DNA from 4 places in the Kitasatospora cystarginea genome. Region 4 is predicted to be linked to each of the others. Evidence: riboswitches for the same ligand, from Rfam matches in the RefSeq annotation. Region 4 holds a riboswitch; each other region holds the start of a gene.
The links. A riboswitch is a leader RNA that binds a small molecule or an ion and turns the genes downstream of it on or off. The one in region 4 is predicted to bind cobalamin.

Region 1 (3,200 bases), on a different contig from region 4:
CTTCTGCTTGGCGAACGCGAGCCAGCGGACGATCTGCGGGTCGATGTCGCGCTCGATGGTGGCGTCGATGGGCACGTGCAGCAGCGAGCTGGACGGCGCCACGTCGACCGTGTCCGCGAGGCCGAGGAGGGTCGCCAGGGTGGCGAGCGACTTCTCCAGGTCGTTGATCCAGATGTTGCGGCCGTCGACCACCCCGGCGACCAGCCGCTTGCCGGGCAGGCCGCCGGCGGCGGCGAGATCGTCGAGGTTGGCGGCGGCAGATCCCGTGAAGTCCAGCGCCAGGCCCTCGACTGGGGCCTTGGCCAGCACCGGCAAGGCCTCGCCGAGGCGGTCGAAGTAGCTCGCGACCAGGAGCTTGGGCCGGTCGGTGAGGGCGCCGAGGTCGCGGTAGGCGCGGGCGGCGGCGTTGAGCTCGGCGGGGGTGCGGTCCTGGACGAGCGCGGGCTCGTCCAGCTGCACCCCGGGCGGCGCCGGCGGCGCGCAGGTCGGCCAGCAGCTCGGCGTAGACGGGCAGCAGCCGGTCCAGCAGGGTGAGCGGCTCGAAGTCGGCGGCGACACCGGGCGCGGGCTTGGCCAGCAGCAGGTAGGTGACCGGGCCGACCAGCACCGGGCGGGCCTCGTGGCCGAGCGCCAGGGCCTCGGCCAGTTCGCCGGCGGCCTTGGCCGGGTTCGCGGTGAAGGCGGTGTCGGGGCCGAGTTCGGGCACCAGGTAGTGGTAGTTGGTGTCGAACCACTTGGTCATCTCCAGTGGCGCCACCTCCTGGGTGCCGCGTGCCATCGCGAAGTAACCGTCAAGCGGGTCGGCGTCGACGGCGGCGCGGTGGCGGGCCGGGATCGCGCCGACGGCTACCGTGGTGTCCAGAACATGGTCGTAGAGCGAGAAGTCCCCGGTGGGGACCTCCTCGATGCCGGAGTCGGCGAGCTGCTGCCAGTTCCCCCGGCGCAGGTCGGCGGCGGTGGCCAGTAGAGCGTCGGCGGTGACCGCGCCCTTCCAGTAGCCCTCGATCGCCTTCTTGAGCTCCCGGCCCCCGCCCTGGCGGGGGTAGCCGTACACGGTCGCGATTGCCGCGGCTGCGGACTTCGTGGTCAAGGGACTCTCCTTCGCGAGTCTGTCTCCTCAAGTGCCCGGCGACGGCACGAGAACGCGAAGGGATGACGAACCGGGCGGCGGCCGCCGTGGACGCGCGTACCTGATCCGCCTGGTATGGTCGCCGACCCGCCCTCGAGGTCACCGGATGTCCACACGCGGATCGTCCGCGGGCGGGCAGCGGGCAGGTCTTCGGACTCGCGGACACACCCACCCGTGAAGGGCGGACACCTACTGGCCGTCGCTTCCCAAACCCGACCCGGGCCCAGTGCGTATGACGGCGGTCGTTCCCACTCACCGCTGCGGGGCAGTCCCGGATTCCCACCGGGTTCCCTCTTACGACACCCTGCCTGGCGGACAGGGCGAACCAGCTGCACCGGCCAGCCTAGAGCCAATCCGCCAGCATCCGGCTGGAGAATCACTCAATCGCCCACATATTGAGACGGCGTCGGATCCTCCCTCATCCGCCCGTGCTCCGTCCGGGACCTCGCCGTACTCGTCGACCGACCCCTGCCGCAGTGCTCCCCACGGCCTGGACCCGGGCTCTCTAGGCTAGGCGCATGCGGATCGTCTCCCTGTTGCCTGCTGCGACCGACATCGCCGCCGAGCTCGGTCTGGGTGGGGCCCTGGTCGGCCGGACTCACGAGTGCGACCGGCCGGCCGCCACCGTCGCGGGGATCCCGGTGGTGACGGCTGCCGAGTTCGACGCCGACCGGCTCACCAGCCGGGAGATCTCGGAGGCCGTCGGCGGCGCGGCCCACCGGGGCTCGTCGCTCTACACGCTCGACGTGGAAAAATTGGCCGCCCTCGCGCCCGACGTCGTCCTCACTCAGGACCTCTGCGAGGTGTGCGCCGTGTCCTACACCGGAGTGACCGAGGCCGTGCGGATCCTGGACGGCGGCCCGCGCGTGCTGAGCCTGGAACCCCGAACGCTCCCCGAGGTCATCGCCTGCCTGGAACACGTCGGCGCCGAACTCGGTGTCGCGGCCACCGCCGCCCGCGTCGCCGCCGCACTGCACGCGCGGCTGGACCGGGTAGCGGCGGCCGTGCATGGCCTGCCCCGACCACGGGTCGTCGCGGTGGAATGGCTCGACCCGCTCTGGCCCGCCGGCCACTGGGTGCCCGAGCAGGTCGAGATCGCGGGCGGGACCCCGCTGCTGGCCGAGGCGGGCGAGCACACCAAGCCCATCACCTGGGACGCGGTGCGCTCCGCCCGGCCCGATGTCCTGCTGGTCCTGCCCTGCGGATTCCCGCCGGCCCGGACCGAGCGGGAATTCCATCTGCTCACCGGACTGCCGGGCTGGGACGAGCTGCCGGCCGTCCGGGACGACCGGGTCTGGATCCTCGACGGCCCGTCCTACTTCAACCGTCCCGGTCCCCGCGTCGTCCGCGGCGTCGAAGTCCTGGCCCAGATCCTGCACGGCGTCCGGACGGGCGACACGGTGACCGTCGACGAGGCCCGCCGCCCGGCCCGTTAGCGACGGCTCCGCGGGGCGCTCCCACCCCCGCCCGACCCGGGTGGGCGAAACCCCGCCCGGGGCGGGGAGGACGCCACCGAGCCGATCGGCCCGCTCAGCCCTACAGTGCCTGGCGGTAGTCAGGACCTCCCCGAGGGAGCGGGGTGCGCGGCAAGGCTGGACTGATTCGTCGGGCTGGTCGTGCCCCGGGTCCGGAGGACTGTCCTCCTGCTCTCGTGGCCGGCGCGCGGTGCCGGCGCGGATTCGGACGTGCCGGCGAGCCGTCCCCGCATCGGGCGGCTCGCCCTGGCGGCGGGTCAGCGGTGGGTGAACGACGGCGGGCGCTTCTCGGCGAAGGCCGCCATGCCCTCCTTCTGGTCTGCGGTGGCGAAGGTGGCGTGGAAGAGCCGGCGTTCGAAGCGGACGCCCTCGGCGAGGCTGGTCTCGAAGGCGCGGTTGACGCTCTCTTTCATCATGATCGCCACCGGGGTGGACATCGCAGCGATCGTCTCGGCGGTGGCCAGTGCCTCGGCCAGCAGCTGGTCGGCCGGGACGCTCCGGGAGACCAGGCCGGCCCGCTCGACCTCCTCGGCGCCCATCATGCGGCCGGTCAGGCAGAGCTCCATGGCCTTCGCCTTGCCGATCGCCCGGGTCAG
Region 2 (3,200 bases), on a different contig from region 4:
CATCGGGTTCGGCGCGTCTTCGGCTGCCCGGTGTGAAGAGGTGGAAGAGATCGGGCAACAACCCGCAAACCGGGCTTGACATTCGAATGGTTGGCTTGTTCTGACTGTCGTGCACCCAACAAATCGATCGACCATCCGCCAGATCCGCACCGGAACCGGACCCTCGACACTTCCAGCTAATGTGATTGAATATCTACGGAGAGTGACAGTGTTTTCAGAGTAGCGGAGTGAGCCAGCGCCTCAGCACCTCGGCGTAGCCGTCCGAGTCGGCGTTCCAGAGCTGGGCGTGCTCCGCGTCCGGCACCTCGTGCAGGCTCACCAGGTCCCAGCGGCGGTGCGCCAGCCGGCGGGCGGCCTCGATCGGTGCGATGCCGTCGGCCGGGCTGCCCAGCAGCAGGGTCGGGAGGTGCAGGTCAGTACCGTCCGCGAGACGGGCGAGGGCCGCCGGGTCCACCTTGGTACGGCCTTCGGCGGCCAGGGCGCCGAGCTCGGCGAGGACACCCGGGACACCGGCGCGGACGCTCTCCCGGCGGACGCTCTCCTGCCAGTCGAGGATCGGGGAGTCCAGCACCAGTCCGGCGACCGACTCCCGCCGGGTGGACCTGGCGGCGGTCAACAGGCACATCGTCGCGCCCAGCGACCAGCCGTACAGCACGACCCGTCCCGCGCCACTCTCCAGGGCGAGCCCTACGGCCGCCTCGACGTCCCGCCACTCTGTCTCACCGAAGTGGCCGAGTCCGTCCGGTGGGTGCGGGGCGTCGGCGTCGCCCCGGTAGGTCACGGTCAGCGTCGGCAGTTTCAGCGAGTTCAGCACCGGGAGCACCGGGAGCGCCTGGGTGCGGTCGGCGCCCGGGCCGTGCACCAGGATCACCCAGGTGCCGCGCATGGCGTGGACGTACCAGGCGGGCAGCAGCCCGAGGTCGCCCTGGGCGGCGGTCTCGGTGAAGTCGAGGCCGAGGGCGGTGGCCGGATCGCCGAGGTGGACCCGGGGGGTCAGCTCGACCTCGGTGCCGACGGTGAGGGTTCCGCTGTCGGCACGCTCCAGCCGGCGGGTGACGGTCTGGATGTCGGTGCGCAGCACCCCGCCGACCACCGCGTGGCCGCCGCCGGCCCACTCCAGCGCGTACCGGCCCGCGCGTACGGTCTGCGGGGCCCGGGTGAGGGTGACGTGTCCGGCGGCGACCTCGTGCACCCGCAGTGTGGCGGCCAGGCCCGGCTTCCCGGGCTGCGGACGGACCGTGCGCTCGGACACCCTGCGGCCGATCAGGATGACCGCAGCTCCGGCTCCTACTGCGGTGGCCGCCACGGCGGCGGCGGTTCCCCAACGCATAGTGCTCCCCGGTGTGACCTTCATGGGCGGTACCTTCCAGTCCACTCTCCGCACGGCGGGCCTGCCACCGGGGCGTAGTCCGTCCGTGCGGACGGTGGGCCGGGCCTTCGCGGCGGCGGGCAGCCGGGCGGCTCCGCGGAGCCGGCGCCACCCCCGTGCGGTGTGCCGCGCGGTGGGCGGTGGACGGCCGAGACGGCTGTGATCAAGCCCTCCGCGCGGTTTGTTGACTCCCGGTCGCGGACCGTGGTGGGATCTTTCAGCCAAACGGAGGCATGCAGAGGAAGCCGGTGCGAATCCGGCGCGGTCCCGCCACTGTCACCGGGGAGCACGCTCGACTCATGGTCACGGCGGTCCGGTCGTCCGGCTGCTGGAAGGCCCGAGGGTGTGTCCGACCCGGGAGCCAGGAGACTCTCGCCCCCGGTACGTCGATCCAGGGCGCGGACCCTGAGTGAGGACACGCACGCCATGCAGGCTGCCCTGGCCGCTGTGCGGCCGCCGTTCGACCCGGCCGTGCCCGCCTTGCGGTCCGCCTCCGCCGCTGTGTCCGCACCGTGCCCCGCCTGAACCGCGCCGCCGCCTTCGCACTGGGCAGTGTCGCCGGCTACCTGGCCGACGCCGTCCTCGCCGACCCCCGGCGCGGGCATCCGGTAGCCGTCTTCGGTGCCGCCGCCGGGCGGGTGGAGCGCGCGCTCTGGCGCGACCGGCGGGCGGCGGGCGCCGGGTACACCGCAGTCTGCGTCGGTTCGGTCGCGGCCGGGGCGCACCTCGCCGAGCGGGCGCTCGGGCGCAGCCGGTACGGGCAGGCGGCGCTGGCCGCCGCCGCGACCTGGACGGTGCTCGGCGGTACCTCGCTCACCCGGGAGGCCAGGACGATCGGCCGTTCGCTGCGGGCCGGCGATCTGGCCGCCGCCCGGGAGCGGCTGCCGCACCTGTGCGGCCGCGACCCCAGCACGCTGGACGAGCAGCAGATCGCCCGCGCCGTCGTCGAGTCGGTGGCCGAGAACACCGCCGACGCCGTGGTCAACGCGCTGGCCTGGGGTGCGCTGGCCGGTACGCCGGGGCTGCTCGCCTTCCGGGCCGTCAACACGCTGGACGCGATGGTCGGTCACCGCTCGCCGCGCCATCTGCGCTTCGGCTGGGCCTCGGCCCGGCTGGACGACGTGGCCGGCTGGCCCGGTGCCCGGCTGACCGCCCTGCTCACGGTGGCCGCCGCGCCCGAGCCGCGGACCGCCTGGCGGGTCTGGCGCCGGGACGGCTCCGCGCACCCGAGCCCCAATGCCGGGCAGGCCGAGTCGTGCTTCGCCGGGGCGCTCGGGGTGCGGCTGGGCGGGACGCTGCGGTACGGCGAGCGGGTGGAGCACCGGCCGGTGCTCGGCGGGGAGTTGCGGCCGGTCGAGGTGGCGGACATCGAGCGGGCGTGTCAGCTCTCCCGACGGGTCGGGGCGTTGGCGCTGGCGGTCACCGTGACCGGGCGGGCGCTGTGGACCTGGCGGCGGGGGCGGTCGTGAGCGGCAACCCGGGAACGAGTGGCCGCAGAAGGACTGTTGAGTGGAGCGGAGGAGCATGAGCGGGGCACTGCTGGTCGCCGGGACGACCTCGGACGCGGGCAAGAGTGTGGTCACGGCGGGCATCTGCCGCTGGCTGGCCAGGCAGGGCGTGCGGGTGGCGCCGTTCAAGGCGCAGAACATGTCGCTCAACTCCTTCGTCACCGCCGACGGCGCCGAGATCGGCCGCGCCCAGGCGATGCAGGCGCAGGCCGCCCGCATCGAGCCGGAGGCTGCGATGAACCCCGTGCTGCTGAAGCCCGGCGGCGACGGCCGCAGTCAGGTGGTGCTGCTCGGCAGGCCGGTCGCCGAGGTGGGCGCGCTGG
Region 3 (3,200 bases), on a different contig from region 4:
CGTACACCGGCAGCCCGTCGTCGCTACGGTCGAGCCCGAACACCTCGGAGGCGACGCCGAGTTCGAACGGGTGGACCGGCTCCAGCACCACCGCGGCGACGTTCTTCAGCATCCGCCCAGGATGCCGTACGCCCTCGTCCGCCTCCGGGCCCCCGGCCCCACGGCGGCGGCCGTCGACCGCCGGGCCGTGCGCACCGCTCCGCATCCCCGCGCCCCTCCCTCGTCCGTCGCCCCTCCCCTGCCCGCCGTCCGGTGACTTCCGCCCCCGTGGCCGGCCGGGCCGCCGGCCACCGCGGCATCGGCACGCCCCACCCCGCGAGAGGCTGGCAGGATTTCGACGCAATCGGTCGTTTCCGCCACTCGTGACAGCGGCCCGCGCGGACGAGGGTGGAGGACATGACTCCCGAGACCCTCGCGACCTCGCTCGGCCTGATCGGCGCCATCAGCGGCTTCGGACTGCTGGGCTTCCTGATCGGCCGTGAGCTGACCGGCCGCGGCGGCGGGCCCGACCCGGGCGGCGGCTACGGCGGTCCTGATGACGGTCACGACGACCCCAACCACCCTTCGGCCCCGGTTCTTCCCGACCGCCCGTACGGCACCGTGCCAGCCGCCTCCGCCTTCCCCGCCAGCGCGTCCCTGCTCCCCACCGGCGCCCGCCCGGCGAGCCCTCCGTCCGGCGCCACACCCCTCGCCGGCACCCGCCCGCCCGCCACCCTGACTGCCGTGTGCACCCTCCCGTCGGGCACACTGTCCGGATGGGCATCCTCATCCGCCGCGCCCTCGAAGAGGACCTCGAAGCCGCAGGTGAAGTCACGGTCGAGGCGTTCGTGGGCGACGGTCACACCTCGCCGGACAGCGGCTACGTCCAGCTCCTCCGGGACGCCGGGCGCCGCAACGAGGAGGCCGAACTCCTCGTCGCGCTCGACCCGCACACCCGGCAGGTCCTCGGCTGTGTGACCCTCGCGGTCGGCGGCACCGAGTGGGCCGACATCGCCGAGCCGCACGAGGGCGAGCTCCGGATGCTGGCGGTCGGCGCGGCGGCCCGCGGACGCGGCGCCGGAGAGGCCCTGGTCCGCGCCGCGATGGCCCGCTGTCGGGAGCTCCGGCTGGCCGGGATGGCCTTCTCGACCCGCCCGGCGATGAAGGCGGCGCACCGGATCTACGAGCGCCTGGGCTTCGTCCGAACCCCCGACCGGGACTGGACGGCCGCTCCCGGGATCGACCTGATGGTGTACTCGATCACCTTCTGAACACCCCTCCCGCACAACCATGCGGTTGGTCCGCCTGCGACACACGGCACTACATGTGGTGCCGCATCGTCGGACCGCCACAACATGTATGCTCGCTCTCGCTGTCGAAGCAGGGGAACCCGGTGTGAATCCGGGACTGCCCCGCAGCGGTGAGCGGGCGGCTCTCCAGGCCCCCGCAAGTCCGGCTACCTGCCGACGGTGTGCCACACGGCTTCCCCGCAGATGCCTTGCAGCACCGCAGTACGTCCGGGCCTCGCGGGTGGGCCAGGGGGTAGAGAGCGCGCCGGTCTCCGGTCGTGCTGCACCTCCCTGCGCTCATGTCGGTCCGGACGATCCTCATCCGACGCCGCCGCCAGGAGAGAAGCGCCTTGACCATCGCTGCCTCAGTTGCCCTGCCTTCCCAGGGTTCCGCCGCCACCACCCAGACCGACCCCGGTGCGGCACTGCTTCGGCTCCTCACCGACCGCAGCGTGGACCTCCCCCAGGTGGACCCCGGCCACGTCGCCGCCGCCGCGCTGCGCGGCCGCCACGCCGGCTCGGACTTCGCCGAGCTGCGCGGGCTGGCTGTGGAGGCCGCCGCGTCGATGATCGCCGAGGACCCCCAGTACTCGAAGCTGGCCGCCCGCCTGCTCGCCATGGAGATCGCCGACGAGGCGATGAGCCAGGGTGCCGTGTCGTTCTCCGCCTCGATCGCCGTCGGCCACGCCGAGGGGCTGATCGGCGACGCCACCGCCGCCCTGGTCGCCAAGCACGCCGAGGCCTTCGACGCCCTGATCGACCTGTCGGGCGACGACCGCTTCGAGTACTTCGGCCTGCGCACCGTGCAGTCCCGCTACCTGCTGCGCCACCCGATCACCCGCATGGTGATCGAGACCCCGCAGCACTTCCTGCTCCGCGTGGCGGCGGGCCTCGCGGTGGGCGACAGCGAGCAGTCGGTGGCCGAGGTGGCCGAGCTCTACCGGCTGATGAGCCGCCTGGAGTACCTGACCTCCTCCCCGACGCTCTTCAACTCCGGCACCAAGCACCCGCAGATGTCCAGCTGCTACCTGCTGGACTCGCCGCTGGACAACCTGGACTCGATCTACAACCGCTACGCGCAGATCGCCCGGCTGTCCAAGCACGCCGGCGGCATCGGCCTGTCCTACTCCCGGATCCGCTCGCGCGGCAGCCTGATCCGGGGCACCAACGGCAAGTCCAACGGCATCGTCCCGTTCCTGCGCACCCTGGACTCCTCGGTCGCCGCGGTCAACCAGGGCGGCCGTCGCAAGGGCGCGGCCTGCGTCTACCTGGAGACCTGGCACGCTGACATCGAGGAGTTCCTGGAGCTCCGCGACAACACCGGCGAGGAGGCCCGCCGGACCCACAACCTCAACCTGGCGCACTGGATCCCGGACGAGTTCATGCGCCGGGTCAACGCCAACGAGGACTGGTCGCTGTTCTCCCCGGCCGACGTCCCCGAGCTGGTCGACCTGTGGGGCGACGAGTTCGACGCCGCCTACTGCAAGGCCGAGGCCGAGGGCAAGGCCGTCCGCACCATCCCGGCGCAGACCCTGTACGCCCGGATGATGCGCACCCTGGCGCAGACCGGCAACGGCTGGATGACCTTCAAGGACGCCTCCAACCGCGCCGCCAACCAGACCGCGCTGCCCGGCCGCACCGTGCACTCCTCCAACCTCTGCACCGAGATCCTGGAGGTCACCGACGACTCCGAGACCGCGGTCTGCAACCTCGGCTCGGTCAACCTCGGTGCCCACGTGGCCGACGGCGCCAGTGCCGACGACCTCGTGAGCGCGATGGACTGGGAGCGGCTGGACGCCACCGTGCGCACCGCCGTGACCTTCCTCGACCGGGTCATCGACATCAACTTCTACCCGACCACCGAGGCCGGCGCGTCCAACTCCCGCTGGCGGCCGGTGGGTCTGGGCGTGATGGGCCTGCAGGACGTCTTCT
Region 4 (3,200 bases):
GCGCGCGATGTTGGGCACGATGCCACGGCAGTACGGGTTCCCGGCCACGAAGAACGGCACCATGTCGACCACCACCAGCGCGGTGCGGGCCGGCACCAGCGACTGGTACGCGAAGCGGCGGCCGCGGCGCTCCTCGTGCCGGGCGTACTCCCGGCCCTCGATCCGCCAGTCGTGCGGCTTCGCCTCGGTCTCCGGCAGCACGAATCCCCCGATCCCCGGTCACGGCAGACCTCCAACCTACCTGGAAACCGGGCGAGTTGTACGTTGACCGGGGATCGGCGCGGCGCGGGTCGACCCGGGCCAGGTTCACGACCAGCGCTGCTCGACCTTGGCGAAGCGCCAGTAGCCGATCGCCGCGACCCAGACCACGAAGAACAGGCCGACGATCACGAACCCGACGTTGTCCAGACTCAGTCCGGCGATCCAGCCGGTCACCGGGTCGGTGAGGTCCAGCTTCTCGTGCAGGACACCGACCAGTTCGATGGTCCCGATGATGAAGGCGACCGCAATGGAGAGACCGGTGATGGTCAAGTTGTAGTACACCTTGCGGACCGGGTTGGAGAACGCCCACTGGTACGCGAAGTTCATGAAGGTGCCGTCGAGGGTGTCGAACAGGCTCATTCCGGCCGCGAACAGCAGGGGCAGGCAGACGATGGCGTACCAGGGCAGACCGGCCGCCGCGCCCGAACCCGCCATCACCATCAGGGTGACCTCGGTCGCGGTGTCGAAGCCGAGACCGAGCACCATGCCGACGGGGAACATCTGGCCGGGCCGGGTGATCGAGCGGGTGGCCCGGGAGAGGATCCGGTTCATCAGACCGCGCGAGTTGAGGTGCGCCTCCAGCTCGCGCTCGTCGTACTGGCCCGCGCGCATCGCCCGGAACACCTTCGCGATCCCCACCAGCGCGGCCAGGTTGAGCGCGGCGATCAGGTAGAGGAACACCCCTGAGGCGGTGGTGCCTATCATGCCGAGCACCTGGTGGGTCGTGGACTGGTCGTCCATCAGTGTCCCGGCCAACGCGGCACCGCCGGCCACCAGCGCCGCCATGATGACCACCATCGAGGAGTGGCCGAGCGCGAACCAGAAGCCCACCGAGACCGGGCGCTTGCCGTCGGCCATCAGCTTGCGGGTGGTGTTGTCGATGACGGCGATGTGGTCGGCGTCGAAGGCGTGCCGCATCCCCAGGGTGTACGCGGTCACGCCGAGGCCGATCCCGTAGACCTGGGTTCCGACCTGGTACTTCTCCGGCGCCACCAGGAGGATCAGGACTCCGAAGGCCAGCACGTGCATGGCCAGGATCACCGCCATCAGGCCGGCGGTCCGCACGGTGTCCTCGCGCTTCCAGCGGAAGGCGGGCAGGGCGGGGGCCGCCGCCGGAGCGGCTTCGGTTCTGGGCAGGGTCATCTGCGGGTCACGCTCCAGCACCTCGTGGATCCGTTCGTGAGATGCCGTGGCCGGTCTCCTGGCTGACGGGTCGAACGCACCCGCACCCGGCCTTCCCGGACGCGTTCTCGTCCAGTGGCCGCCCGTCCCTGGCGGGGGCGGGGATGATGCCGGTACTTCCCGATCACAGTGGCGAGGGCCGCTCCGGTCTGGGACTCCTGAGAGTCCGTCACCGGTCTTCCCGAGCACCACGGCGGGCACAACGGTAGGGGGCCGTACGGCACCACTGCAAGCCTGCACAGCTGTGCAGGTGTCGGGTATCACAGGTACCGCTGCTGCGAGAATGCCTGGCATGCATCTCGTCCCCGCCGACCGTGCCGACCGCAGGACCATCGACGGGCACCGGGTCTGCGAGGCGATCGCCGCGATCGGCGACACCGAGCACGTCCGGTCCTGGGCCGAACGCTTCGCCCTGCTCGCCGACCCCGGACGGCTCTCGCTGCTGCTCGCCCTCCACGAGACGGGACCGCTCGCCGTCACCGACCTCGCCGTCGCCACCGGCATGCGCGACCCGGCGGTCTCCCAGGCGCTGCGCCTGCTGCGCGCCGCCGGGCTGGTCAGCGGCGAGCGCGACGGGCGGATCATCCGCTACCGGCTGGTCGACCCCGCCGTCGCCGAGGTGCTGGCACACGGGGTGCTGGGCCACCGGGACTGAGCTGCGGTGTGCCCGATCCTCCCGACGGCCCGTGCGTAGCTTGTATCCTTCTGTTGTCAGCTGACGACCGATCCCCGCGGGCACGGCGAGGGAGGCGGAGATGGCAGCAGCGGAGCCCGACCGGGGCACTCCCGAGAAGCGCGGACGGCTGAGCCGGCCCCTGGTGCTCGCCGCGGCCGTCTCGCTGGTCGACCGGGAGGGGCTGGGCGCGCTCACCATGCGCCGGCTGGCCGCCGATCTGGGCGTGGAGTCGATGGCCATCTACCGCTACACGCCGGGCAAGGAAGCCCTGCTGGACGGCCTGGTGGAGGCCTACTTCGCCGAGGTGATCACCCAACTGCGGAGCTCGGCCGAGGCCACCGCGGCGGCCGGAGGCGGTCGGGCCTGGCGGGCGGAGCTACGCCGGATCGCCGGCGCCTTCGCCTCGGTGGCGCACGTCCACCCCGAGATCCTGCCGCTGGTGGCCACCCGCCCGCTGAGCGTCCCGATGGCCCGCCGCCCCGCCCCGGTGCTGCAGCTCACCGAGCATCTCCTCGCCGTGCTCGGCCGGGCCGGTTTCGACCACGCCACCTCGCTGATGATCTACCGGAGGTTCGTGGCCTGGAACCTGGGCTGCCTGCTGGTCGACAAGCGCCAGGTGATCGACGACCCCGACGAGCCGGACCCGATGCTGCGCCTGGGCCTGCACCGCCTGCCCGCCGACCGGTACCCGAGGCTGCGGGCGCTGGTCCCGCTGCTGGCGGACTACGACGACCAGGAGGAGCTGCTGGCCGGGCTGGACAGCCTGCTGAGTCGGATGCCCGACGCGCCCCTTGACTCGTTCTACGACGGAAGAGCACGCTGAAGATACAGCGTAAACATACGGAGTCACCCACACGCGGCGTCGTCGGCAGCGGAGCCGGACTCCGCGACGGCGCCCGGAAGAGGTCGCCATGTCCGATCGCGACAGAATTCTCCGGGTCCGCGTGACCGCGACGGATCCGACCGTCCTGCACACCCTCCTCCGCGAGAAGCGGCCCGACGTCGGCGGACGTCCCCACCGCGGTGCCGACCGGAGCATCAGCATCGAGGCGTACGTCTCCCCCGCCGAGGCCGAGGACCT

Region 1: linked by a shared signal. The riboswitch ahead of metE (5-methyltetrahydropteroyltriglutamate--homocysteine S-methyltransferase) and the one ahead of nicT (Nickel transporter NicT) in region 4 are both predicted to bind cobalamin.
Region 2: linked by a shared signal. The riboswitch ahead of ABD369_RS07025 (cobalamin biosynthesis protein) and the one ahead of nicT (Nickel transporter NicT) in region 4 are both predicted to bind cobalamin.
Region 3: linked by a shared signal. The riboswitch ahead of ABD369_RS22545 (ribonucleoside-diphosphate reductase subunit alpha) and the one ahead of nicT (Nickel transporter NicT) in region 4 are both predicted to bind cobalamin.

Annotation. Positions count from the first base shown of each region.
Region 1 covers NZ_BAAATR010000007.1:74,502-77,701, forward strand. Annotated here, with positions in the region: partial or broken gene metE (5-methyltetrahydropteroyltriglutamate--homocysteine S-methyltransferase) at 1-1,090, opposite strand, end outside; cobalamin riboswitch at 1,266-1,461, opposite strand; gene ABD369_RS10490 (cobalamin-binding protein) at 1,648-2,565, shown strand; partial or broken gene ABD369_RS10495 (enoyl-CoA hydratase-related protein) at 2,862-3,200, opposite strand, start outside.
Region 2 covers NZ_BAAATR010000004.1:289,472-292,671, reverse strand. Annotated here, with positions in the region: gene ABD369_RS07030 (alpha/beta hydrolase family protein) at 215-1,330, opposite strand; cobalamin riboswitch at 1,582-1,763, shown strand; gene ABD369_RS07025 (cobalamin biosynthesis protein) at 1,882-2,838, shown strand; gene ABD369_RS07020 (cobyric acid synthase) at 2,894-3,200, shown strand, end outside.
Region 3 covers NZ_BAAATR010000021.1:33,017-36,216, forward strand. Annotated here, with positions in the region: gene ABD369_RS22535 (helix-turn-helix domain-containing protein) at 1-112, opposite strand, end outside; gene ABD369_RS22540 (GNAT family N-acetyltransferase) at 756-1,250, shown strand; cobalamin riboswitch at 1,304-1,461, shown strand; gene ABD369_RS22545 (ribonucleoside-diphosphate reductase subunit alpha) at 1,619-3,200, shown strand, end outside.
Region 4 covers NZ_BAAATR010000013.1:93,079-96,278, reverse strand. Annotated here, with positions in the region: gene ABD369_RS16760 (isochorismatase family protein) at 1-201, opposite strand, end outside; gene nicT (Nickel transporter NicT) at 307-1,404, opposite strand; cobalamin riboswitch at 1,436-1,651, opposite strand; gene ABD369_RS16750 (ArsR/SmtB family transcription factor) at 1,736-2,098, shown strand; gene ABD369_RS16745 (TetR/AcrR family transcriptional regulator) at 2,199-2,942, shown strand; gene ABD369_RS16740 (hypothetical protein) at 3,031-3,200, shown strand, end outside.